DNA from 3 places in the Pantoea sp. X-Soil-YNGN-785 genome. Region 1 is predicted to be linked to each of the others. Evidence: predicted binding sites of a transcription regulator. Region 1 holds the regulator's gene; each other region holds the start of a gene.
The links. The regulator CRP, encoded in region 1, controls carbon source genes, mostly activating them, when cyclic AMP is high. The targets are predictions, from matches to a motif close to ATGTGANNNNNNTCACAT.
Positions count from the first base shown of each region.

Region 2: a site for CRP is predicted at 5,197-5,214, ahead of azuC (stress response protein AzuC). Genes of this name have one in related genera too.
Region 3: a site for CRP is predicted at 2,345-2,362, ahead of ompW (outer membrane protein OmpW). Genes of this name have one in related genera too.

Region 1 is NZ_AP035942.1:3,606,177-3,613,933, reverse strand. Features, by position in the region: gene AC6I8E_RS16885 (putative adenosine monophosphate-protein transferase Fic) at 1-130, shown strand, start outside; gene AC6I8E_RS16880 (aminodeoxychorismate/anthranilate synthase component II) at 172-747, shown strand; gene argD (bifunctional acetylornithine/succinyldiaminopimelate transaminase) at 829-2,049, shown strand; gene AC6I8E_RS16870 (YccS/YhfK family putative transporter) at 2,051-4,126, opposite strand; gene crp (cAMP-activated global transcriptional regulator CRP) at 4,184-4,816, opposite strand; gene AC6I8E_RS16860 (OsmC family protein) at 5,120-5,524, shown strand; gene AC6I8E_RS16855 (phosphoribulokinase) at 6,044-6,913, opposite strand; gene AC6I8E_RS16850 (YheU family protein) at 6,975-7,193, opposite strand; gene AC6I8E_RS16845 (hydrolase) at 7,198-7,757, opposite strand, start outside.
Region 2 is NZ_AP035942.1:3,786,680-3,794,436, forward strand. Features, by position in the region: gene AC6I8E_RS17665 (GntR family transcriptional regulator) at 1-302, shown strand, start outside; gene AC6I8E_RS17670 (MFS transporter) at 473-1,825, shown strand; gene AC6I8E_RS17675 (hypothetical protein) at 1,842-3,233, opposite strand; gene AC6I8E_RS17680 (alpha/beta fold hydrolase) at 3,226-4,137, opposite strand; gene cspE (transcription antiterminator/RNA stability regulator CspE) at 4,433-4,645, opposite strand; gene azuC (stress response protein AzuC) at 5,046-5,123, opposite strand; gene mntP (manganese efflux pump MntP) at 5,241-5,816, opposite strand; gene AC6I8E_RS17700 (DUF1158 domain-containing protein) at 6,133-6,375, shown strand; gene pdxR (MocR-like pyridoxine biosynthesis transcription factor PdxR) at 6,365-7,757, opposite strand, start outside.
Region 3 is NZ_AP035942.1:2,168,552-2,176,308, reverse strand. Features, by position in the region: gene yciA (acyl-CoA thioester hydrolase YciA) at 1-402, opposite strand, end outside; gene AC6I8E_RS10120 (septation protein A) at 462-1,001, opposite strand; gene AC6I8E_RS10115 (YciC family protein) at 1,053-1,787, opposite strand; gene AC6I8E_RS10110 (YkgJ family cysteine cluster protein) at 1,815-2,231, opposite strand; gene ompW (outer membrane protein OmpW) at 2,486-3,118, shown strand; gene AC6I8E_RS10100 (BON domain-containing protein) at 3,167-3,481, opposite strand; gene trpA (tryptophan synthase subunit alpha) at 3,631-4,434, opposite strand; gene trpB (tryptophan synthase subunit beta) at 4,434-5,624, opposite strand; gene trpCF (bifunctional indole-3-glycerol-phosphate synthase TrpC/phosphoribosylanthranilate isomerase TrpF) at 5,671-7,032, opposite strand; partial or broken gene trpD (bifunctional anthranilate synthase glutamate amidotransferase component TrpG/anthranilate phosphoribosyltransferase TrpD) at 7,035-7,757, opposite strand, start outside.

The sequences.
Region 1 (7,757 bases):
TGCCGGTTATCTGCTGAACTGGGAAGAGACGGATGCTGAAAGCTGGAAAGCCGCTAATCAGGCGGGTGTAGCCGGAGACCTGACTCCGCTGGAGCAGGTGTTTGCGAAAGTGGTGAGTGAGGCGGCTTAACCGCGTAGAATAGCGGCGCGGTTTATCATTCTGGACGCGTCATGCTGCTGCTTATCGACAATTACGACTCCTTTACCTGGAATCTTTATCAATACTTCTGCGAGCTGGGCGCGCAGGTTCAGGTGGTGCGCAATGATGCCATCACCCTGGAGCAGATGGCAGCGTTACCGCTGACCCATCTGGTGATCTCCCCTGGCCCCTGCACGCCGTCAGAGTCGGGCATCTCGCTGGCGGCGATTCGGCATTTCGCCGGTAACGTGCCGGTGCTGGGTGTCTGCCTGGGCCATCAGGCGATTGCGCAGGCCTATGGCGCGAAAGTGGTGCGGGCGCGTCAGGTGATGCACGGCAAAACCTCCGCGATTCAGCACACCGGCCAGGGCGTGTTCCGAAATCTCAATAATCCCCTTACCGTGACCCGTTACCACTCGCTGATTGTGCAGCGCGATTCCCTGCCCGATGCGTTCGAGGTGACGGCCTGGACGGTGCGTGACGGCGAGCCTGACGAAATTATGGGATTCCGTCATAAAACCCTGGCGCTGGAAGGCGTGCAGTTCCATCCCGAAAGCATTCTCAGCGAGCAGGGACATCAGCTGCTGCGCAATTTCCTTTCGCAATAAGTTGCCTTTGAGTGATTTTTTATGCATATTTTGTGATTATTATTTCAATGTTGCACAACAATCATTCAAATGGGGTCACTAATGGCAGCGGAAAAAATGGCGGTCACGCGGGAGACGTTCGATAACGTTATTTTGCCTGTTTATGCACCTGCGCAGTTTGTGCCGGTAAAAGGCAAGGGCAGTCGCGTATGGGATCAGCAGGGCAAAGAGTATATCGACTTCTCGGGTGGTATTGCCGTTACCGCACTTGGACACTGCCATCCTGCGCTGGTAGAAACACTGAAAAGCCAGGGCGAAACGCTGTGGCATACCAGTAATGTCTTTACCAACGAACCGGCACTGCGTCTCGCCAGTAAGCTCATTCAGGCGACCTTTGCCGATCGCGTTTTCTTCGCCAACTCCGGTGCCGAAGCCAACGAAGCGGCGTTTAAGCTGGCGCGCTACTATGCCTGCAAACGCCACAGCCCGTTCAAAAGTAAGATCATCGCGTTTCACAATGCCTTTCATGGCCGGACGCTGTTTACCGTTACGGTCGGCGGCCAGCCAAAATATTCTGATGGATTCGGCCCTAAACCGGCGGATATTGTCCACGTGCCGTTCAATGACCTGGACGCCGTGAAAGCGGTCATTGACGATCACACCTGCGCCATTGTGGTTGAACCGATTCAGGGTGAGGGCGGCGTCATGCCCGCGACGCAGGAATTTATGCAGGGACTGCGTGCACTTTGCGATCAGCATCAGGCGCTGCTGGTACTGGACGAAGTGCAGAGCGGTATGGGACGTAGCGGCAAACTGTTCGCCTATGAGCATTATGGCGTCCAGCCCGATATTCTGACCTCAGCCAAAGCGCTGGGCGGCGGTTTCCCGGTGAGCGCCATGCTGACCACCAATGAGATCGCTTCGACTATGGCACCAGGCGTGCATGGCACCACCTATGGCGGTAATCCGCTGGCCTGCGCCATCGCCGAAACGGCGCTGGATATCATCAATACGCCAGACGTGCTGGCGGGCGTTGAGATGCGTCGCCAGCACTTTGTTACGGCGCTACAGGCCATCGACGCGAAGTATGACCTGTTCAGTGACATTCGCGGCAAAGGTCTGCTGATTGGCGCGGCGCTGAAACCTCAGCATGCCGGCAGGTCGCGCGACATTCTGAATGCAGCTGCCGCTGAAGGGGTGATGGTGCTGGTGGCGGGCACCGATGTGATGCGCTTTGCTCCGTCGCTGATCATCGAACCTGCTGACATTGAAGAGGGCATGCGCCGCTTCGCCACCGCCGTCGGCAAAGTGCTCAACGGCTAGCTTAGTTTTTACGTAAGCGTCTGATTAGCCAGCGGCCATGTTGCGGTCGCTGGTTCCACGCCAGCGATGAAATGGTGTACATCACGCTCAGGTGATCGAGAATGCGCCGCACATGCTGTTCCACCACCGTGATCGGTCCTTCACTGATGTTCTCCAGGTCATCCAGCAGATTCACCTGTGAGCTTTCACCATCATATTCCAGCCGCTGCTGACACCGCTGCAGCGCAATTTCGCAGGATTGCAGATAGCGTTGAGCCAGCGAGGCGGTCAGCATCGTGTGCTCGCGCGCCAGAATCGTTATCGCATTGATATGCTCGACGATAAACTGACTGTGGGTGACCCAGAGCCGCATATCACTCAGATAGCGGGAGTTGAATGCCGGTTCCTGCATCGCCTGATTCAGTGAGTTAAACAGCGCATTGTGTGCCTGATTCACTTTCACGCGCTGATAAGCCAGTTTCTCTGGCGACTGTTCATCGCCCAGCAAGAGCCGCAGCGCATCCTGATAGGTTTCCAGCGCGTCGTGGGCGTTTTGCCGCAGTAAGCCGCTCTGCCACTGCGGCCACAGCCACAGCATCCCGCCAAAGGCGATCAGACAGCCCATCAGCGTATCCATCAGTCGCGGCAGCAGAAACTGTGCGCCATTCAGTGACAGCAGTTGCAGCGAGTAAACCGCCGTGACCGTAAAACCAATCATCGACCAGCCATAGAACTGGCGGGTAAAGCGATAGCTGATAAAGGTGATCGCCAGCATGATCAGCAGTACCAGTGACTCCGGCACCGCCAGCCGCAGCGTGGCAGCCGCAATCACCAGTCCTGCAAAGGTGCCCAGCGCCCGGTGCTGGATACGGACGCGGGTAGCGCTGTAGCCGTTCTGGCTGACGAACATAATGGTCATCAGGATCCAGTAGGGCTTAGGGATGTTGAAGAACAGCGCCAGCGCACTGCCCAGCATCAGCATCACCGCAAAGCGACCCGCCGTGCGCAGCGCCGACGAGCGAAACGAGAGATAACTGCGCAGCGCCGGTAACAGCGGCAGGCGGCGCTGGCGGTCTGCCATCAGGTCGCGCTGGTAAAGCGGCTTCTGGGTGCGCAGCACGCGCGCAATGCGGTTGAAGTGATAAAGACAGAAGTTACCCACCGGATTATCGGGGTGCTGATGGGCGATTTTCTCCAGCGCGCCGAGCTGTTTATCCATCGCAAAGCGGTCGGGTAACTGGTGATAAAGGATGTTATCCGCCAGTACCCGCAGTCGGGCCGAGATGGTTTTGGCATTCCAGCGGATCACCGCTTCAGCATGGCTCTGCTCCACCAGCTTTTGCACCTCTTCCGGGCGGTGCAGGCTGACCGAGATATGCTCCTGCAGATCGAGTGCCACCTGAAAAGCGCGCGTCAGCCGCTTATGGCTGTGATCGCGGCTTGCCGACAGCATGTGCATCTGCTGATAACAGGTGTTGATCAGATCGACCACTTTCTGCTGGTGAGCCAGCAGCGGCGGCAGCGCTTTTTCGGGATCGGTCAGCTGCGTCAGAAGGGTATATTTGGCGTCGCAGTAGTTGGCCAGCTCGCGGTAGATCAGGCTCAGGCTCTCACGCATCGGCTGCTCTTTCCACAGCCAGAACCAGAACCAGTTAAATACCCCATACCAGAGCGTGCCGCCGATATAGAGCAGCGGAGTGACATAGATGGGCATGCGGCCAATCAGGCTGAGGGTAAAGATGGCGGCAATAAGGGTGCCGGGCAGCAGGCGACCATGCAGCGGGCTGATCTCACCGGTGACGCCAAGCAGCAAAGGCATAGCGAAGAGGATCAGCGGCAGTGGAATCGCATGCAGGGTGAGCCACTGGATCAGAAAACTGCCGAGGGCAAACAGGCTGCCGCCTACAATCAGACGTTTGAAGAAGCGTTTATGCGGAGTATCAAGACCGGCGATATTGCAGCAGGCGGGCACTAACGAGAACAGCAGACCTTTTTGCAGGTCGCCAGCCAGCCAGCCCAGCGCCACCGGCAGACAGAGCACCAGCGTTTGTCGCAAGGCGTAGTTAACTTCAGGATGGTAAATGATTCGACGCCACATCGGCCCAACACAAACAATAACGGCGTGATGTTGCCATCACGCCGTGGATGACAGGAATTAGCGGGTGCCGTAAACGACGATAGTTTTGCCGTGTGCGGAGATCAGGTTCTGATCTTCCAGCATCTTCAAAATACGGCCCACGGTTTCACGTGAACAACCCACAATCTGGCCAATTTCCTGACGAGTGATTTTAATTTGCATGCCGTCGGGATGCGTCATGGCATCTGGCTGCTTCGCCAGGTTAAGCAGAGTCTGTGCAATGCGTCCGGTGACATCGAGGAAAGCGAGATTACCCACTTTTTCAGACGTGACCTGCAGGCGACGCGCCATCTGCGAGGAGAGTCGCATCAGGATGTCGGGGTTAACCTGGATCAGCTGACGGAATTTCTTGTAAGAAATCTCCGCTACTTCGCACGCGCTTTTCGCACGTACCCAGGCGCTGCGCTCCTGACCTTCTTCGAACAGGCCAAGCTCACCAATAAAATCGCCCTGATTCAGGTAGGAAAGAATCATCTCTTTGCCTTCTTCATCTTTAATCAGAACCGCGACGGAACCTTTCACGATGTAGTAAAGCGTTTCTGCTTTTTCACCTTGGTGAATCAGCGTACTTTTGGATGGATACTTGTGAATATGGCAATGGGACAGGAACCATTCGAGTGTAGGGTCTGTTTGCGGTTTGCCGAGAACCATTCGCTATTATCCTCTGTTGTAATCGTGCCCAAAATACAGGGGGCAGTTTTCCCTGTCAGGCGGTGAAAGCTTCAAGCGTTTCCTTTTCAGGAAATTATTCGGGCCGCATCAGGCGCAGTGCGCATCATTCTTCCCGGCTTCGCCATCGGGTGACGAAAAATATTTTCAGCACTGTTTGTAGCACAGCTTTTGCCGACTGTCTTCTGTTGTCTCGCTTCAGCTACGGGCGGATTTCTCTGGATTGCTGTTTACCAGGTGAAAGCGTACTCTGGCGACAAAACAGCGTATTCCGGAGCAAAAATCATGCAGGCAAGAGTGAAATGGGTAGAAGGGCTGACATTCCTCGGAGAATCCTCATCCGGCCATCAGATACTGATGGATGGGAATTCGGGTGATAAAGCGCCCAGCCCAATGGAGATGGTGCTGATGGCGGCGGGCGGATGCAGCGCGATTGACGTGGTTTCAATTCTGCAAAAAGGCCGCAACGATGTGGCTGATTGTGAAGTAAAACTGACCTCAGAACGTCGTGAAGAGGCGCCGCGAATCTTTACGCACATCAACCTGCATTTTATCGTGAGTGGAAAAGCGCTCCAGGATAAAGCGGTCTCACGCGCCGTCGATCTTTCGGCGGAAAAATATTGCTCTGTGGCCATCATGCTGGGTAAAGGTGTGACGATTACGCATAGCTATGAGGTGGTTGAGCTGTAGTCATTGCAGACCTGCTAACTTCACTTCCAGTGTCTGCTGCAGGTTGCTTTAAGACTGTGCCTGCGCAGAGAACCGGGTCAGATCGGAAAGACGCAAAAACCGCCATCCATGGCATGCTCGGCCCGCGCAATTACGCACCTCATCCCTGAGGTGCGTCCGTAGCCGGGCCAACGCGTTGCGTTGTTCAAAAACGCTCCCGGCGTTTTTGTCCCTGGCGCGGGACGCTTTCCTCTTCTGACCCGGTTCCCTGCGTGTTGAGCTTATCTATTGCTGTCAGATTCTTTGTGCCCATGGTTTGTCTGTAGCGGTCTTACTGAAACCGGATGCGGTTGCCGGACGTGAAGCGAAGGGAGCATACGCCTGTAGCAAAGCATAGCGGGCCAGGGATGGCGGTTTTGCATCTTTGCGAAAGGCGTATGCTCCCTGAAGCCTGCTCAGCAGTAAGCCTTTATCCGCAGAAAAGCCGGTTTGACATTTTTGCGAAAGGCATCTGCTATCTGAGGGTTTTTTGCTGGCCTCTTACTCAATCCGTTTACCTTCCATCAGCCGCTTCACCAGCGGGCCCATGATCAACTCCATCGCCAGCCCCATTTTGCCGCCAGGCACCACCAGCGTATTTATGTGCGAAATAAACGAACCCTGCAGCATTGCCAGCAGGTACGGGAAGTCAATGTCCTCCAGCCCCTGAAAGTGAATCACGACAAAGCTCTCATCCAGTGACGGAATGGCGCGGGCTGCGAACGGGTTGGAGGTATCAATGGTTGGAACGCGCTGAAAGTTGATATGGGTGCGTGAAAACTGGGGCGTGATGTAGTTGATGTAATCTTCCATTGAGCGCACCACGGAATCCATCACTGCTTCACGTGAATGACCGCGCTCGCCGGTGTCGCGCACCAGCTTCTGAATCCACTCCAGGTTAACAATCGGTACCACACCCACCAGCAGATCGACCTGTTCCGCCACGTTGTGCTGCGCCGTCACCACACCGCCGTGCAGCCCTTCATAGAAGAGAATATCGGTGTTCTGCGGTAACGGCTGCCAGGGCGTAAAGGTGCCGGGCACCTGGTTCCACGGCACCGCCTCATCGTAGGTGTGCAGATATTTACGCGACTGCCCCTGCCCGCTGTGACCATACTCTTTAAAACTCTGCTCCAGCAGGCCAAAGTCATTGGCTTCCGGGCCGAAGTAGCTGACATGACGTCCCAGATCGCGCGCCTTACGAATCGCCATATCCATTTCCGGGCGGGTAAAGCGATGAAAGCTGTCACCTTCAAGCTCCGCCGCATGCAGGTCAAGCTGCTGAAAGATTTTGCGGAATGCCAGGCTGGTAGTGGTGGTTCCTGCGCCGCTGGAACCGGTCACCGCGATAATGGGATGACGTGCAGACATAGAAAAGCTCCCTGTGAGGTCGGACGATGAGCATTGTTATCATGAAAGGGTGCCGGGTGCATCAGCCACGAAATTCTTTGCGCGGCATGATATTGACCGATTCATGCAGTTCCGACCATACCAGCACCACTTCACCGGTTTCCAGCTGGCGTCGCACATCAGCCACCTTGTCCAGCAGACTACGTTCATGCTCGCCATAGTCAGTGCCTTCTCGCAGCACAAAGGTTTCAATCAGATTTTCAAGGGTCTCAGGAGAGACCTGTTGCCAGGGAATAATCACGAGATCAGTTATCCAGAAAAGGGGCGATCCACTGCGGGATGCGCTGTTCCAGCCACATTTCGGGCTGGCGTAATGTCCCGCCGACAAAACCGACGTGGCCGCCGTGTGGTGTCAGTTGATAAGTAATAGTGGCAGATAATTGGCTGCTGTGCGGGATCACCTCATCACTCATAAAAGGATCGTCTTTGGCGTGGATGATCAGCAGCGGTTTCTCTGCGTGCTTCAGCCAGGGCATGGCGCTGGCACGATGATAGTAATCGGCTGCATCGACAAAACCGTGGGCACGGGCAGTAATCGCATCATCAAAATCGCGCAGTCGCCGCAGTGCTTTTAGCTGCGCCAGATTAACCGGCAGCGTATCCGGCCAGGCGTGCAGTTTACGGCGGGCATTTTTCTTCAGCTGCGCCAGCAAATAGTATTGATAGAAGCGTGAGAAGCCGCGTTCCAGTTTTACGCTACACGGCTCCAGCAGCAGCGGGGCGGAGACAATGACGCCTGCATCCACTTCGGCAGCTGCGCCCTGCTGGCCCAGCAGGCAGCCCAGCATATTGCCGCCCAGCGAAA
Region 2 (7,757 bases), 180 kb from region 1:
CCATTGCCAGCAACTATCGCCACTTTGCCGCGCTGGACCGCCAGATGCATTCGCTGATTTTATCCGCCGCTAACAACCCATTTTTCAATCAGTCGCTGGAGATTATCTCGGTGATTTTTCATTCGCATTATCAGTGGGATGAGAGCGATCTCAAGCAGCGAAATATTGTGGCGCTGGAGGAGCATATGGCGATTCTCACCGCGCTGATTGGCCGTCAGGATATCGACGCACTCTGCGCCCTGCATAACCATCTGGCGACCGCCAAAACCTCGATGGTGCGCTCAATCGGTCAGTACAATTAAAAACCGATTAAAAACCACAAAGCATTAGCTCCCGCACGATTCAGAAACATCTTTGCAACATCCTTAACCCTTTGCTCTTAGTCTCGACTGCAACGTCACGGCGGCCTTTTGCCGCTGCGCGCAGACCCCTTCTCACCATAACGATAAGTACCCAGTTTCGGGAGAGTGCAATGGAAAAGACTTCAGTAACCGGCCGCGACAGCGTGACCGGCGACACGCCACCAGGCCAGGATTTCGTGCCGATGCGCAGCGACGTGGTGCGTTCACCGCGCATCCGCAAAGTGCAGATCACGGCAATGTTGCTGCTGCTGTTCGCCGCCATCATCAACTATCTGGATCGCAGCTCGCTGTCGGTGGCGAATATGACCATCCGCGACGAGATGGGGCTGAGCGCCACCGAAATCGGCCTCCTGCTCTCTGCTTTTTCGCTGGCGTATGGCCTGGCGCAGTTGCCGTGCGGTGCGCTGCTGGATCGTAAAGGCCCGCGCATTATGCTCGGTATCGGCATGTTCATCTGGTCGCTGTTCCAGGCGGCCTCTGGTCTGGTGCATAACTTCACCCAGTTCGTGCTGGTGCGCATCGGTCTCGGCATTGGCGAAGCGCCGATGAACCCATGCGGCGTGAAAGTCATCAACGACTGGTTCAACATTAAAGATCGCGGCATGCCGATGGGGATGTTTAATGCCGCCTCGATGATTGGGCTGTCCGTAGCCCCGCCGATTCTGGCGGCGATGATGCTGGTGATGGGCTGGCGCGGCATGTTTGTCACCATCGGTATCCTCGGCATGTTCCTCGCGATCGGCTGGTATATGATTTACCGCGACCGCGATAACAACACTCTGAACGCCGAAGAGATCCACTATCTGCAGGCGGGCAGCGTGGCATCGCGTAAAGAGCCGATCAGCTTCAGAGAGTGGCGCGGCCTGTTTAAGCAGCGCACCATGTGGGGCATGATGATTGGCTTCAGCGGCATCAACTACACTGCGTGGCTCTATATCGCCTGGCTGCCGGGCTATCTGCAATCGACCTATCATCTCGATCTGAAAAGTACCGGCCTGCTGGCGGCGATTCCATTCCTGTTTGGTGCGGCGGGCATGCTGCTGAATGGCTATGTGGTTGATTCGCTGGTGCGTCGCGGCTTTAACGCGGTGAAAACCCGCAAAGTCTGCATCGTCAGCGGAATGCTGCTGTCCGCCGGGTTTACCGCGGTGGTGACCCGCGCGACCGATACCACCAGCGCCGTGACGCTGATTGGGATGGCGCTGTTCTGTATCCACTTTGCCGGAACGTCATGCTGGGGGCTTATCCACGCCAACGTCACCGCCCGCATGACCGCCTCGGTCGGCAGCATCCAGAACTTCGCCAGCTTTATCTTCGCCTCGTTCGCGCCCGTCATCACTGGCTGGGTGCTCGACACCACCAAATCGTTCAGCCTGGCGCTGATGATTTGCGCCTGTGTGACGCTGGTTGGCGCACTCGCCTACCTGCTGCTGGTGCGCCAGCCGATCACCGACGGCGAATAAGCACGGCTGACGGCGGCTACGTCAGCGCCGTCAGGGTGACGCCATATTTTGCACCGTAGCGTTTAATGCCCGCCATCACCTTCTCTGTACTGAGTGGAGGGGGTGGTGGCAACAGCGGTGCCCGTTCACGCAGCGCCGAGTCGAAGCGGGCAAACGTCGCGAAATCACGCGGGAACCGCGCTTCATCCACCCCAATCAATGCCCCCTCATCACGCGCATGGGATAACAGTGCCTGCCAGCGATCAATCTCCGCCAGCCCGATGCTGTCGGTGCCGTGAGAAAAGAGCATCATGTCGATGTTGCGGAACGGTGGCTGTTTTTCGAGGAAGCGTTGCAGCGCCGCCGCGGACGGTTCGGTACAGAACACCAGCCAGAACGGAATCGCCTGCTGCTGCTGGGTACACCAGGGATCCATCAGCAGGAAACTGTCCACCGTCAGCCGGGTCGATAAAATGCCCGCTGCCAGATACCAGTCGCGATAAATCTCCGCCACCACAAAACTCATTGCTTCCGGGTCTTCGTAACGAATCTCCATCAGCTTCCAGTTCTGCGCCGCCGCCAGTTTTTTCAGCGGGGAAATCAGATAACCATCCAGGCCCCACTCCGCTTCCGGCACGTGGTCAGTGATGTCAGGCGGCGTCCAGCGCTCGCGGTCAATACCGTAATGCGCCAGATATTCCGCTACCCGCGGGCCGCCCTGCAAATACTCTTTTTCGGTTGCGCCACCGAGCGCGCCAAACTGAAAGAACGAGCGATCGCTGGTGCGTGTCACCGGCCACTGGCGGGTGCAGTGGTTGATAAACAGCGTTGAACCCGCGGGCAGGCTCCCCATCAGGAATTCATTGAAAGCCAGCGGCAGTTCGCGCAGTTTCAGCCGGAAATAGCGCATCTGGTCAAGCATCAGCCGATCCTGATTCGGGTCATGCATATGGTGCACCGCCAGCCTCGGCCAGGCGGCCAGCAGTGCAGCAGCGATCTCTTTGCCCTGCTCAAAGCTCGCCATCGCATCATCGGGATCGCTGTTGGTCGCCCGCACCGGACAGAGAAAGGTCTGCGGCAGCCAGGGCACGCCCATCGCCGACGCCAGATGCACCAGCGCGCCGTTCGACGAGCCAATAAACGCCGCCGGATAATCCTGCTGCGGGTACTCGCTGACCATCCATTCTGCGATGCCTTCCACATCCAGCTCGCCCGCCTGACGCAGGCTGATACCTTCTGCCATGCCGCCCAACGCATAGCCCCACTCACGCAGCCCGGTCGGCAGACGGTTCAGTGAGGGTAGCAGCCGGTCAAGTGTCGGTGACTGGCTCGGACTGGCAAAGGGACGATCGTGGAGCGCATTGGCCAGCGCCAGCAGCATGGCGGCGGCCGAGTCAAAACGGGCGATGCCTTTGGGCGGTTTACTCATGCTGATTCTCCTGCTGAATGCGCGCCAGGAACGGGCGAATGGCGTTGCAGAAACTCCACGGATAGACGTAGTGCAGCGTGTGCGTGCCGTCGCGCAGCGTCAGGCGTTCACTGTGCGGCATCAGAGCAGCAAGCTCATCCAGCCAGCGCGCCCGACAGATCGGATCGCGCGAACCGCGCAGCAGCAGCGTCGGCGCAGTAATGTAAGTCAGACGATGCTCGATGCGGTCACGCAGCATGGCGCGCATCGTGCCAAAGGCGCGCCAGAGCCCCGCTTTAGCGTAATCGATGCGGGCCAGCGGCCCCGGCGGACGACGCGTTTCCAGGCGGCCATTACGCCAGCTGCGCCACAGCTGACGCGGCAGGCTGCGGGCATGACGATCGACCGTCGGCCCCTGCAACACAAGCCCCGCCACGGCCTGCGGATATTTCACCGCCAGTGCCGCCAGAATCTGACAGCCAAACGAGTTGCCGACCCAGATGGCACGCTGAAACCCGTTGTGCTGCAGCCAGAGCCAGAGTGCGTCAGCCTGCTCATCCACGGACATGATCGGCGCAGAAGCCGGCAGCGCACTGGCCCCAAACCCTGGCAGATCCGGTACCAGTACGTGATAGTCGCGACCCAGCGCCAGCGCCAGCGGCTCCATCGCCCGGCCCGACATCACCAGACCGTGAACCAGCACTACCGGCAGTCCCCGATCTTCATTGGGCGTGACGCGGGTAAACATGCGCCAGTCGCCCACCTGCTGAAAATAACCCGCCAGCCCGGCGTGATGACTGCGCGGCGACACCGGCGGTGTCTGCTTCAGCGCCTGCCAGCGTTTCATGCCCCAAAGCGTAGCTGCCACACCTAATCCCACGCCTGCCACAATCGCTGCCTGTTTTCGTCGATGCTTCCGGATCATCCGCTGCTCCTGATTTGGGAGGAATAATTCAGTGTAGGACGGGATCGGGTTGGGGGCGGGTTATCCGCGTGATGGTGTGAAAAAGTATGGGGTTTCGCATAAGAAGAAGCGGGCGTTGCGGGTGATGAACTCTGGCGGGGAAACTGTCTGGTGTAAGCGGGAAGGCAAGAGACAATACGAATTTCAGGCAATAAAAAACCCGCACTGGGCGGGTTTATTTTATTATCAGCAGAGCTTATCTGCTCAGACTTATGTCTTCATCGCTATTGTAAACGTCGCTGATAATGAGCGCGGCTTACAGCGCTGTGACGTTGCCAGCTGCAGGGCCTTTAGCGCCATTTTCAATGGTGAAGGAGACTTTCTGACCTTCATCAAGCGTTTTGTAGTTATCACCCTGGATAGCAGAGAAATGCACGAATACATCTTTGCTGCCATCATCGGGAGTGATAAAGCCAAAACCTTTATCTGAATTAAACCATTTTACTAAACCAGTCATTTTGTTAGACATAGATATTTCCTTAATCGATTAGCCACTAAGAGCGGCGAAGATGGCCTGTAGTTCGAGATTTACTTATTGGGCACTTAGGAGGAGGCTTTCGAAGAAGGATATCTGTGGATAACACTTGAACTGAAGACTACTTTACTAAAACTGCTTTCATAAGGTCTGTGTTCCAAACCGATGACGCATTAAGACATAGCAATAATAATTTAGCAACGTATATGCTTATTTATTTTAACCATTTAAATGCTTAGATGGCTGAATGGGGAGAGGAGGAGCAGAAAAGATTCACCAGAAGTACCAAAACGCGGTTTTAAATCAGTGAGAAGCAAGAGCAGCAAAAAACAGAGAAGGTGATAATCACAGGTCGATCCCTGACCGCGATTATCGAGGGTTTCTTGCGGGGTGCTTAATACATGGCACCCGGCGGTACGTGTTTGAACGTCTCAACGTAAGCGCGGAACACGTGTTTAATGATGCGTTTCATAGAATACCTGTTTCAAATTTAGTTGAAGATATACTGAAAAAGTATAGCCTCTGTGCGTTTTAACAGCAAATAAATTTGAACCAGATCACAAAAATGGGGCTTTTTCAGGCAAAAGCCCTAGCCCATATAGCCAAGATGTTGTAACAGAATGGTGGAGCCAACGGCGATTAAGACGACGCCGCCCAGCACTTCCGCCCACTTGCCCAGCACCGGACCGATAAAGCGCCCGACCAGTACGCCTGTCGTCGCCATTACCGTGGTAGCAGCACCAATGGTCAGCGCGGTGGTGATGATATTCACCTGCAGGAAAGCCAGACCGACACCGACCGCCAGCGCATCCAGGCTGGTGGCGACGGCGGTGGTTGCCAGCACCATAAAACCATGACTTTGCGGCGCTTCGCAGGGTTCTGCAACGGCCGTCTGACGGAAACCTTCCATCATCATACGGCCACCCAGAAACGCCAGCAGGCTGAAGGCAACCCAGTGATCCCACGCCATAATGTAACGGCTGGCGGCCAGGCCAAGCGCCCAGCCAATCAGTGGAGTCAGCGCTTCAATAGAGCCAAAGATCAGACCGGTACGCAGCGCTTCTTTAAAACCAGGACGATGCAGCGTGGCACCTTTGCCCAGCGCAGCAGCAAACGCGTCCATCGACATACCCAGTGCAAGAATTAAAGTGGCAATAAAGGTCATGATTTATTCACCTGGGGCGAAAAAGCGGCAATTCACGCTGAATTCACCACACAAAGTGTTCAGTTATGAAAAAGTGGGCGCAGTCTACCACGCAAACTCAAAGATAAAAAGACAGTAAAATCAGGGATTTAAGTATAGCAAAGGCTATAACTCTTATCATTCGCTATGAATGGCGCTAAGTCGATGGTGGCAAAGCATTTTCTCCGTGCTGACCTGACCGGTTCAGGCTGCGGGGTGGCGCTTTGCCGCACGCCACCATTGAACCCTGTCGCCGATTACCGGAAAATGCCGGGCTGATAAATATGGGAAACCGGTTATGAATAACCCTTTTGAGACGTTGATCGTGCCGGGTGGCATTTTGCTGCTGGGCTTTCTCTCGGCGCTGCTGCTGCCCGCGCCCGCTTTTAGCGTGACGGTGGCGCAGCATCTGTTGCAGATGTTCCATTTGCAGGATCTGAATCAGCTCTACACAGTGGTGTTTTGCGTCTGGTTTTTAGTGCTCGGCGCACTGGAGTTTTTTGTGATTCGCTTTGTCTGGCGTCGCTGGTTCAGGAGCTGACCGCCTGCGCATCGACCAGCGCTTTTAGCCGTTCGGCGCTACGCGCATAACCCTCACGCGGCAGATGTGCCGCACCCAGTATCAGGCCCGCAGCGTGTTGATCGGCCTGCTGATACCAGATCGACAGCGGCGACGGGGCCATGCCCCACTCTGCTGCCTGCTGCGCAATCACCTCATCCGGCGTACCGGCGGGTAAGCGGACAATCACCGCCAGCCCGGCGCGTTGCAGGTCGGGAAAGTAAGGATGGAGCGCCGCGATCATCTGCTCCAGCCGCTCCTGATAGACGCGCTTCATGCGCCGCAGATGCCGCATAAAGTGACCTTCACGCAGAAACTCCGCTACCGCATTGTGCAGCAATCCCGAAGAGGCTGGCGCAAGCAATGCACACACTTCGCCGAACCGGGTCGTCAGCGCCGGCGGAACCACGATAAAACCGAGCCTCAGTTGCGGCGTCAGCGTCTTACTGAAGGTGCCGATGTGCAATACCCGCCCTTCGCTGTCGAGCGCAGCCAGTGCCGGTGCCGCGCGATTGCCGGGCTGAAGCTCGCCGAGATAGTCATCTTCGATAATCCAGCGCTGCTCGCGGCTGGCCCAGTTCAGTAATGCATGGCGGCGCGCCAGACTCATCGTTATGCCAAGCGGCGCCTGCTGTCCCGGCGTGACCAGCGCGAAAGCGGCATCCGGCGCGCGGGCCATCCCCGCCTCCACCTGTAACCCTTCAGCATCCACCGGCACAGCAACCGGCGTAACGCGCAGCGCGTCAACCGCACGACGCGCCACCCAGAATCCGGGATCTTCCAGCCAGGCCGTTTTGCCCTGAAAATCCATCGCCAGGCCAATCAGGCCCATCGCACCCGCATAGCCGCTGGTAATAATGATCTGGTCCGCCTGACAGCGCAGGCCACGCGCCACTGCCAGATAGGCCACCAGCGCCTGGCGCAGCGTTAAGCTGCCGCGTGGATCGGGATAACAGGCCGGTCTGCTGACCTGCATGCGCGCCTGACGCTGCAGAATGCGCAGCCAGACTTTAACCGGGAACGCATCACTGGCCGGAATGCCCATCTGAAAGGTCAGCGGAGGCGCTTCAGCCGCTTCTGTGCCCGCCAGCAGCTGGCGTTCAGGACTGGCGATGGCCGGTTTTAACGGCGGTAGTGCGCTGACGAAGGTGCCCGCCGCACCTCTGGCCTGCAGAAACTGACCATCGACCAGCATGTCATAGCTGGCGCGAACGGTGCCGCGCGCCACGCCGAGCTGTGCCGCCAGATCGCGACAGGAAGGCAGACGCGCACCGGGCGGCAAGCGTCCTTCCCCAATCGCCTGCTCAATCAGCTGGCGTAGCTGTTCGCTGAAGCCACGTGACGTGCCGCGCTGGAGCGTCAGC
Region 3 (7,757 bases), 1.4 Mb from region 1:
GGCACGACCGGCTGGCAGAGGACGTGAATTGCCCTCATTGTCGACCGCCACATAAATAAAGACCGCCTCTGTGGCACAGTAGGTCTGTCCGATGGGCTCAGACGACACTTTTTTAATCCACACTTCCACATTAATCGTCATCGAACTGTTGCCGGTCCGGAGACAGCTTGCATGACAGCTCACCACGTCACCCACCGCGACAGGCTTCATAAATGACATGCCGTCGACGCGCACGGTAACAACGCGCCCTTCAGCGATCTCTTTCGCCAGGATAGCGCCGCCCATATCCATCTGAGACATCAGCCAGCCGCCAAAAATATCGCCATTGGCGTTGGTATCTGCCGGCATGGCGAGCGTACGCAGCACCATTTCGCCTTGCGGCAATTTATGTTTTTCGCTCATTGCTTCCACTTCTTATGCAGATGAATGCTAAAAAAATGCCCGGCGTACCGGGCAGATGATTATTTTTGTTCCTGCTGCGGCATCTGACGCCAGATATAAAGCCCGCTGAGCAGGGTAAACAGTAAGGTCAGACCGGAGAGACCGAACACTTTAAAGTTAACCCAAAACGCCTGAGATAACCAAAAGGCGACATAGATGTTCACCAGGCCGCAGATCAGAAAGAACAGCGCCCAGGCGACGTTCAGCCGACGCCAGACCGCATCAGGCAACTGCAGCTCTTTACCCAGCATGCGCTGAATCAGCGTCTGCTGCATAAACCACTGGCTGTAAAGCAGGGCAGCGGCAAACAGGGTGTAGATCACCGTGACTTTCCACTTAATGAACTCATCGTTGTGGAACACCAGCGTCAGGGTGCCAAAGACGGCCACCAGCACAAAGGTGAAAATCGTCATCTTTTCCAGTTTGCGATAGAGCACCCAGCTGACGACCAGGGCCAGGCCGGTGGCCACAATCAGTGCGCCCGAGGCGACAAAAATGTCATACAGCTTGTAGAAGATGAAAAAGACCACCAGGGGAAGAAAGTCGAGTAGCTGCTTCATAGTTTTTCCATTCAGAGTTGGCTGCGAATGTGTCCGAAGGCACACCGTCAATCAACGTAACAGCATATAGAGCCGATAGAGATAGATAATCAACATGGCTGAAACCACATTGCCTGCCGCGGTAAAAATCACCGACGAGACATTGAGGGGTAATACCGTCAGCGATGAGAAGAAGAGCATCACAATGACTTTAGCCAGCAGCCAGAGCAGAATTGCCGGGGCGATCAGCCTGACATTCTTCCACGCCATCCGCATGCTGGCGCGCATGGCAGCAAAGACACCCATCTTCTCACTGGCCACCATCACTGGCGCCAGCGACAGCAGGATCGTCAGCAGAATGCCTGGCACCACCAGCACCATAAAGCCCAGCTGCGCGACCAGCGTCATCAGGAAGGTGAGCAGCAGCAGCTTTGGCAGCAGCGGTGCTGACGCGCCAATGGCCCGCAACGCACTGACGCGCTGGCCGGAAGAGACCATCGGAATCAGATAGAGCATACCGCCAAGCAGCAGCGTATTCCCCATCAGCGCGGCAAAGGTGCTGGCCGCCGAGGCGCGCAGCAGCACCTGTTGCTGTTCCGGTGACATATTCTGCACTATCTCAAACAACGAACTGGCGCTGTCATCGCCCTGCTGCAGGATGGCCATCTGATCGGCACCAGGTGTCAGCACATGCACCAGCATGACGGTGACAAACGCGGCCAGCAGCGACATCAACAGCACCGTAGCCAGTTGATGGCGCGCGAAATTTCCTGTGTCACGGTATAACGAGCTTGCCGTGATAGACATGTACACTCCTTGGAGGAACCGGGTTAATTAACCCGGCGATTGTACATGTTCTGGCAGCTCCGGGGCACCCGGCAGGGCATAACTTTCTGTAATATGAGGTAAAGAGGGCGCAAAAAGGGGAGGAAGGCCATAACGCGCGCGGGCGCGATCGCAGGCTTCGTTATGGATACCTTCTTCACCCGACATTGAGAACTCCCGACAGGGCGTCGGGCGTTGTTCATAAATGCCGCAGGAAACGCAGCCGCCAATGTCACCCTGCAGGGCGACGCAGCGAGGCGCACGATCGTTCGTACCACGCATGTTGCGCATTAACAGGCTTAACGGCTCTGTTAATTCTGTGGGCACCAGACCGCCCGCATCGTCGGCTTCAGCCCAGTAAAATGAGACGCGGAAATGGGCGCAGCAGGCGCCACAGCTGACACAAGGGTTAGAGAGTTCACTCATTTGATCACCCGCCCCTCCCAGGGCATCGAACCAAAATCAACAATGAAGATAAGCAACATAGAGCTGGCAAAATTATTCAGCAAGCGGTATTTGCGTGCTGCTGAAAGCGCCGAAATTGATCTAAATCAATTCATTGTTTTTTAAGTAATTTATCTCAGGGCTACTGAGTGCAATTTTCTGTAAATCACGTTAAATAATTGCCAGCAAAAAAAGCGATTCCGTTCGCGACATTAACATTAAGCAAAGGAGTGATAATGAAACTGGCAAAATGCGCGATGCTGCTGGCCCTGGCTCTGCCTCAACTGGCGATGGCCCACGAAGCAGGCGACTTCTTTATGCGTGCCGGCAGCGCCACCGTCCGGCCCACCGAGGGTTCCGATAACGTGTTAGGTATGGGTGAGTTCAGCGCCACTAACGACACGCAGCTGGGACTGACCTTCACGTACATGGCAACGGACAATATCGGTGTCGAGTTACTGGCCGCCACGCCTTTCCGTCACAAAGTGGGTCTTGGCCCGACCGGTACGCTGGCTACCGTACGCCAGTTACCGCCGACGCTGATGGCGCAGTACTACTTCTTCGACAGTAAAAGCAAAGCGCGCCCTTACGTTGGCGTGGGGATCAACTACACCACCTTTTATGATGCCGACTTTAACCAGACCGGTCGCGATGCTGGCCTGACCGATCTCAGCGTCAAGGATTCCTGGGGTGTGGCGGGCCAGGTCGGTCTGGATTACCAGATTAACCGCGACTGGATGCTGAATGCGTCGGTGTGGTACATGGATATTGATACGGAAGTGAAGTTCAAAGCCGCTGGCGAGCAGCAGAACATCAATATGCGCATCGACCCATGGGTCTTCTTCTTCGGGGCGGGATACCGGTTCTGATGAGAAAAAGGCCGCTGAATGAGCGGCCTTTTTTTGTCTGTTAAGACGTTATTTGATCTGCATATTGTTGACGACTGATTTCACGCCCGGCACGCTGCGCGTAACCTGAACGGCACGATTCGCCATCTGTGGTGATGAAACAAAACCGCTCAGCTGAACTTTACCTTTAAAGGTTTCTACGTTGATTTCAGTCGATTTCAGCGAGTCATCTTTCAGCAGTTCACCTTTAACTTTAGTGGTCACCACGGTGTCATCAATATAGCCACCGGTTCCCTCTTTGGTTGCGGTTGGCGCACAGGCGCTCAGTGTCAGCGCAACCACGCCCGCCAGTACAGCACCTGTCAGCAGTTTAACGAATTTCATTGCTTTCTCTCCCTGTCACAAAATGGATGCGACGTTACCGTAACGGCGCATTGTCATTGTGGTGCAGATTTTGCAAAAAGGGCAAATAGCGGAATGAAAAAAAAGGAAACAAATCATGCCTTATCGCGCGATAAGGCATGATGGCAGGATTAACGGCTGGCGGCCTTGAGGCGGCTGACAAAATTCTTCATTTCACTCAGCATGACCTCAGGCTCTGCATGGTGTTTTTCAATGATTCTGACAATCGCAGAGCCGGAGATAGCGCCCGCTGCACCGGCAGCGATCGCCTCCTTCACCTGTTCCGGTTCTGAAATACCAAAGCCCTGCAGCGGTGGCGCGGCGTGGTATTCACGCAGCTTGTCGATCAGATGCTTCAGCGGCAGGCTGGCGCGGTTTTCAGCACCGGTCACACCCGCGCGTGACAGCAGATAGGTGTAACCCCGTCCGTGTGACGCGATCTCACGCAGCAGCTCATCGCTGGCGTTAGGCGGACAGATAAAGATGGGTGCGACACCATGACGCAGCGCTGCCTGACGGAAGGGCGCAGACTCTTCAACCGGCACATCCGCCACCAGCACTGAATCCACACCGGCTTCAGCACAACGGGCATAGAACTCATCCACGCCGTTGGTGAAGACCAGGTTAGCGTACATTAGCAAGCCAATCGGCAGATCCGGGTATTTACGGCGGATAGTCGCCAGCATTTCAAAACATTGGCTGGTGTTGGTGCCCGCCGCAAAGGCGCGCAGCGTCGCGTTCTGAATGGTCGGGCCATCTGCCAGCGGATCGGAGAAGGGAATACCCAGCTCCAGTGCATCTGCACCACCTTCCACCAGCGCGTCAATCACGCGCAGTGAAAGCTCCGGAGAGGGATCGCCCAGCGTAACGAAAGGAACGAAAGCGCCTTCGTTATTCGCTGACAGCCGCGTAAACAGTTGATTGTAACGTTCCATCAGATTTCTCCCTGCGCTGTCAGAATGTCATGAACGGTGAAAATATCTTTGTCGCCGCGGCCAGAGAGGTTGACCACAATCAACTGCTCTTTTTCTGGTTCAGCGTGAATCATCTTCAGGGCGTGCGCCAGGGCGTGAGAAGACTCCAGCGCCGGAATAATCCCTTCTGCGCGACACAGCTGTTTAAAGGCGTCCATCGCCTCATTATCGGTAATAGAGACATACTCCGCGCGACCAATGCTGTTCAGATGCGCATGCTGCGGACCGACCGATGGGAAGTCGAGGCCGGCAGAGATGGAATAAGACTCCTCAATCTGGCCATCGTGGGTCTGCATCATCGGCGATTTCATACCGAAGTAGATGCCGACGCGACCATGTTTAAGCGGTGCGCCATGCTCGCCGGTTTCAATGCCGTGACCCGCAGGCTCAACGCCGATCAGCTTCACGCTGGTTTCATCGATAAAGTCGGCAAACATCCCGATGGCATTTGAACCGCCGCCTACGCAGGCGAGGATCGCATCGGGCAGGCGGCCTTCTCTTTCCATAATCTGCTTTTTGGTCTCTTCACCAATCATGCGCTGGAACTCACGCACGATAGTCGGGAAGGGATGCGGACCCGCCGCAGTGCCGAGCATGTAGTGTGAGGTCTCATAGCTGCCGGACCAGTCACGCAGCGCTTCGTTACAGGCATCTTTCAGCGTGGCGGAGCCGCTGTGAACCGGGATCACTTCTGCGCCCATCAGACGCATACGGAACACGTTAGGGGACTGACGCTCGACATCTTTCGCGCCCATATAGATGCGGCATTTCATGCCCAGCAGCGCACAGGCCAGCGCAGAAGCGACGCCATGCTGACCGGCACCGGTCTCGGCAATGATTTCGTTTTTGCCCATGCGTTTGGCTAACAGCGCCTGACCCAGCACCTGGTTGGTTTTATGCGCGCCACCGTGCAGCAGATCTTCACGCTTGAGATAGAGGCGGGTTTTGGTGCCTTTCGTCAGATTTTTACACAGCGTCAGGGCAGTAGGACGGCCCGCGTAGTTCTTCAGCAGGTCGGTAAATTCGGCCTGAAACTCGGGATCTTTCTGGGCGTCGACAAACGCCTGTTCCAGCTGGCGCAGGGCTGGCATCAGGATTTGCGGAACATACATTCCGCCAAATTCGCCAAAGTAGGGATTCAGTAACGTCATTTTTTATCTTCCTTTCTCGGGCCCGCCGTAGAGCAGGCCAGGCAAATCAGTAGGCACGCAGTGTCTGAAACACCGCGGCAATTTTACGGGCATCTTTGATGCCAGGCGCGCTTTCCACGCCAGAGTTGAAGTCCAGTCCGGCACAGCCCAGCTGCGCGGCTTCAACACAGTTATCCGCACTCAGGCCCCCGGCCAGCAGCACATTGTCCAGCGTCTGCCCCTGTAACAACGACCAGTCGAAACGCTGTCCGGTTCCGCCATCGCCATTATCAAACACATAACGGTCGACGTGCGGCCAGTCGCGCGCCGGTAAGGCACCTTCAATGCGCAGCGCCTTCCAGATTTGAATCTGTGCTGGCAGAGCCTCGCGCAGTTCGGCCACAAATTCTGGTGTTTCATTACCATGCAGCTGCACTGCAAACAGTGAAAGTGCGGTAGCCTGCGTGACAACGTCACTGACAGAGTTATTGCGGAACACGCCGACGTAGCGCAGCGGCGCAGCGGCGATCACGTTCTGCGCGGTAACGGTGTCAATCTGACGTGGTGATCCTTCCGCGAAGATCAGACCACCAAAGATTGCACCGGCTTCATAGGCGGCACGGGCGTCTTCGGCACGCGTCAGACCGCACACTTTATTGCTACCCAGCGTAACCCGACGCACCGCACCGGTCAGGTCAGCTTCTTCCATCAGGGCAGAGCCAATCAGGAAGCCGTTGGCAAAGTGGCTCAGCTCACGAATATCAGCGTAGCTGTTTATGCCCGATTCGCTGATTACGGTGACGCCGTGTGACAGGCGCGGCGCCAGCTGACGGGTGCGGTTGAGATCGATAGATAGATCGCGCAGGTCGCGGTTGTTAATCCCCACGACTTTTGCCTGAAGCGCGATAGCCCGCTCCAGCTCCTCTTCATTACTCACTTCGGTCAGAATGCCCATTTTCAGGCTGTGTGCCACGGCGGCCAGCTGACGATACTGCTCATCATCCAGCACCGACAGCATCAGCAGAATGGCATCCGCCTGGTAATAGCGGGCCAGATAGATCTGATAGGAGTCGATAATAAAATCTTTGCACAGCACTGGCTGAGTAATGGCGGCGCTGACAATCGGCAGAAAGGCGAAGTCGCCCTGAAAATATTTCTCATCGGTCAGCACGGACACCGCAGAAGCATAGTGGCGGTAAACCCCGGCAATGGCGGCCGGATCGAAATCCTCGCGAATCACGCCTTTTGAGGGGGACGCCTTTTTACACTCCAGGATAAACGCGGTTCTTGCACCCTGCAGCGCGTCGTAGAAATGACGGCTGGCAGGTTCAATGCTGTTCTGAAAGGTGGAGAGAGGCTGCTGCTGCTGACGGGCTTCAACCCAAATCGCTTTGTCCTGAACAATTTTTTCTAACACGGTGCCTTTCATGATTATCCTCTTGCTGCCAGTGCGACGACGCGTTCATAAGCCTGCCCGCTGCGGATGGCGTTAAGCGCCTGCTGGGCGTTTTCACGCAGATCTTCCTGACCGAATACTTTAAGCAGCATCGCCACGTTAACGGCGACCGCTTCCTCATGGGCCTGCTGGCCATTACCCTGGAGTAAAGCCGTCAGAATGTCACGATTTTCTTCCGGCGTGCCGCCTGCCAGCGCCTCTTTGGGATGGAAGCCAAAACCAAAGTCTTCCGGCGAAAGCTGATAGCGGGTGATTTCACCTTCACGCAGCTCAGCCACATGGGTCACATCGTGCAGTGCGACTTCATCCATACCACCACCATGAACCACCGCTGCACGCTGATAACCCAGCACTTTCAGGGTCTGCGCAATCGGCAGCACCAGTTCCGGGCTGTAGACGCCAATCACCGCCAGTGGCGGGCGCGCCGGGTTGATTAATGGACCTAACACGTTGAACAGGGTGCGGGTCTTCAGCTGCTGGCGCACTGGCATCGCGTGGCGAAAGCCGGTGTGATACTGCGGTGCAAACAGGAAGCAGACGTTCAGATCGTCCAGCGCCTGGCGCGCACGGTCAGCGGGCATATCCAGATTGATACCAAAGGCGGCCAGCAGGTCAGACGAGCCCGATTTGCTGGAGACGCTGCGGTTGCCGTGCTTCGCCACTTTCAGACCGCAGGTGGCGGCAACAAAGGCGCTGGC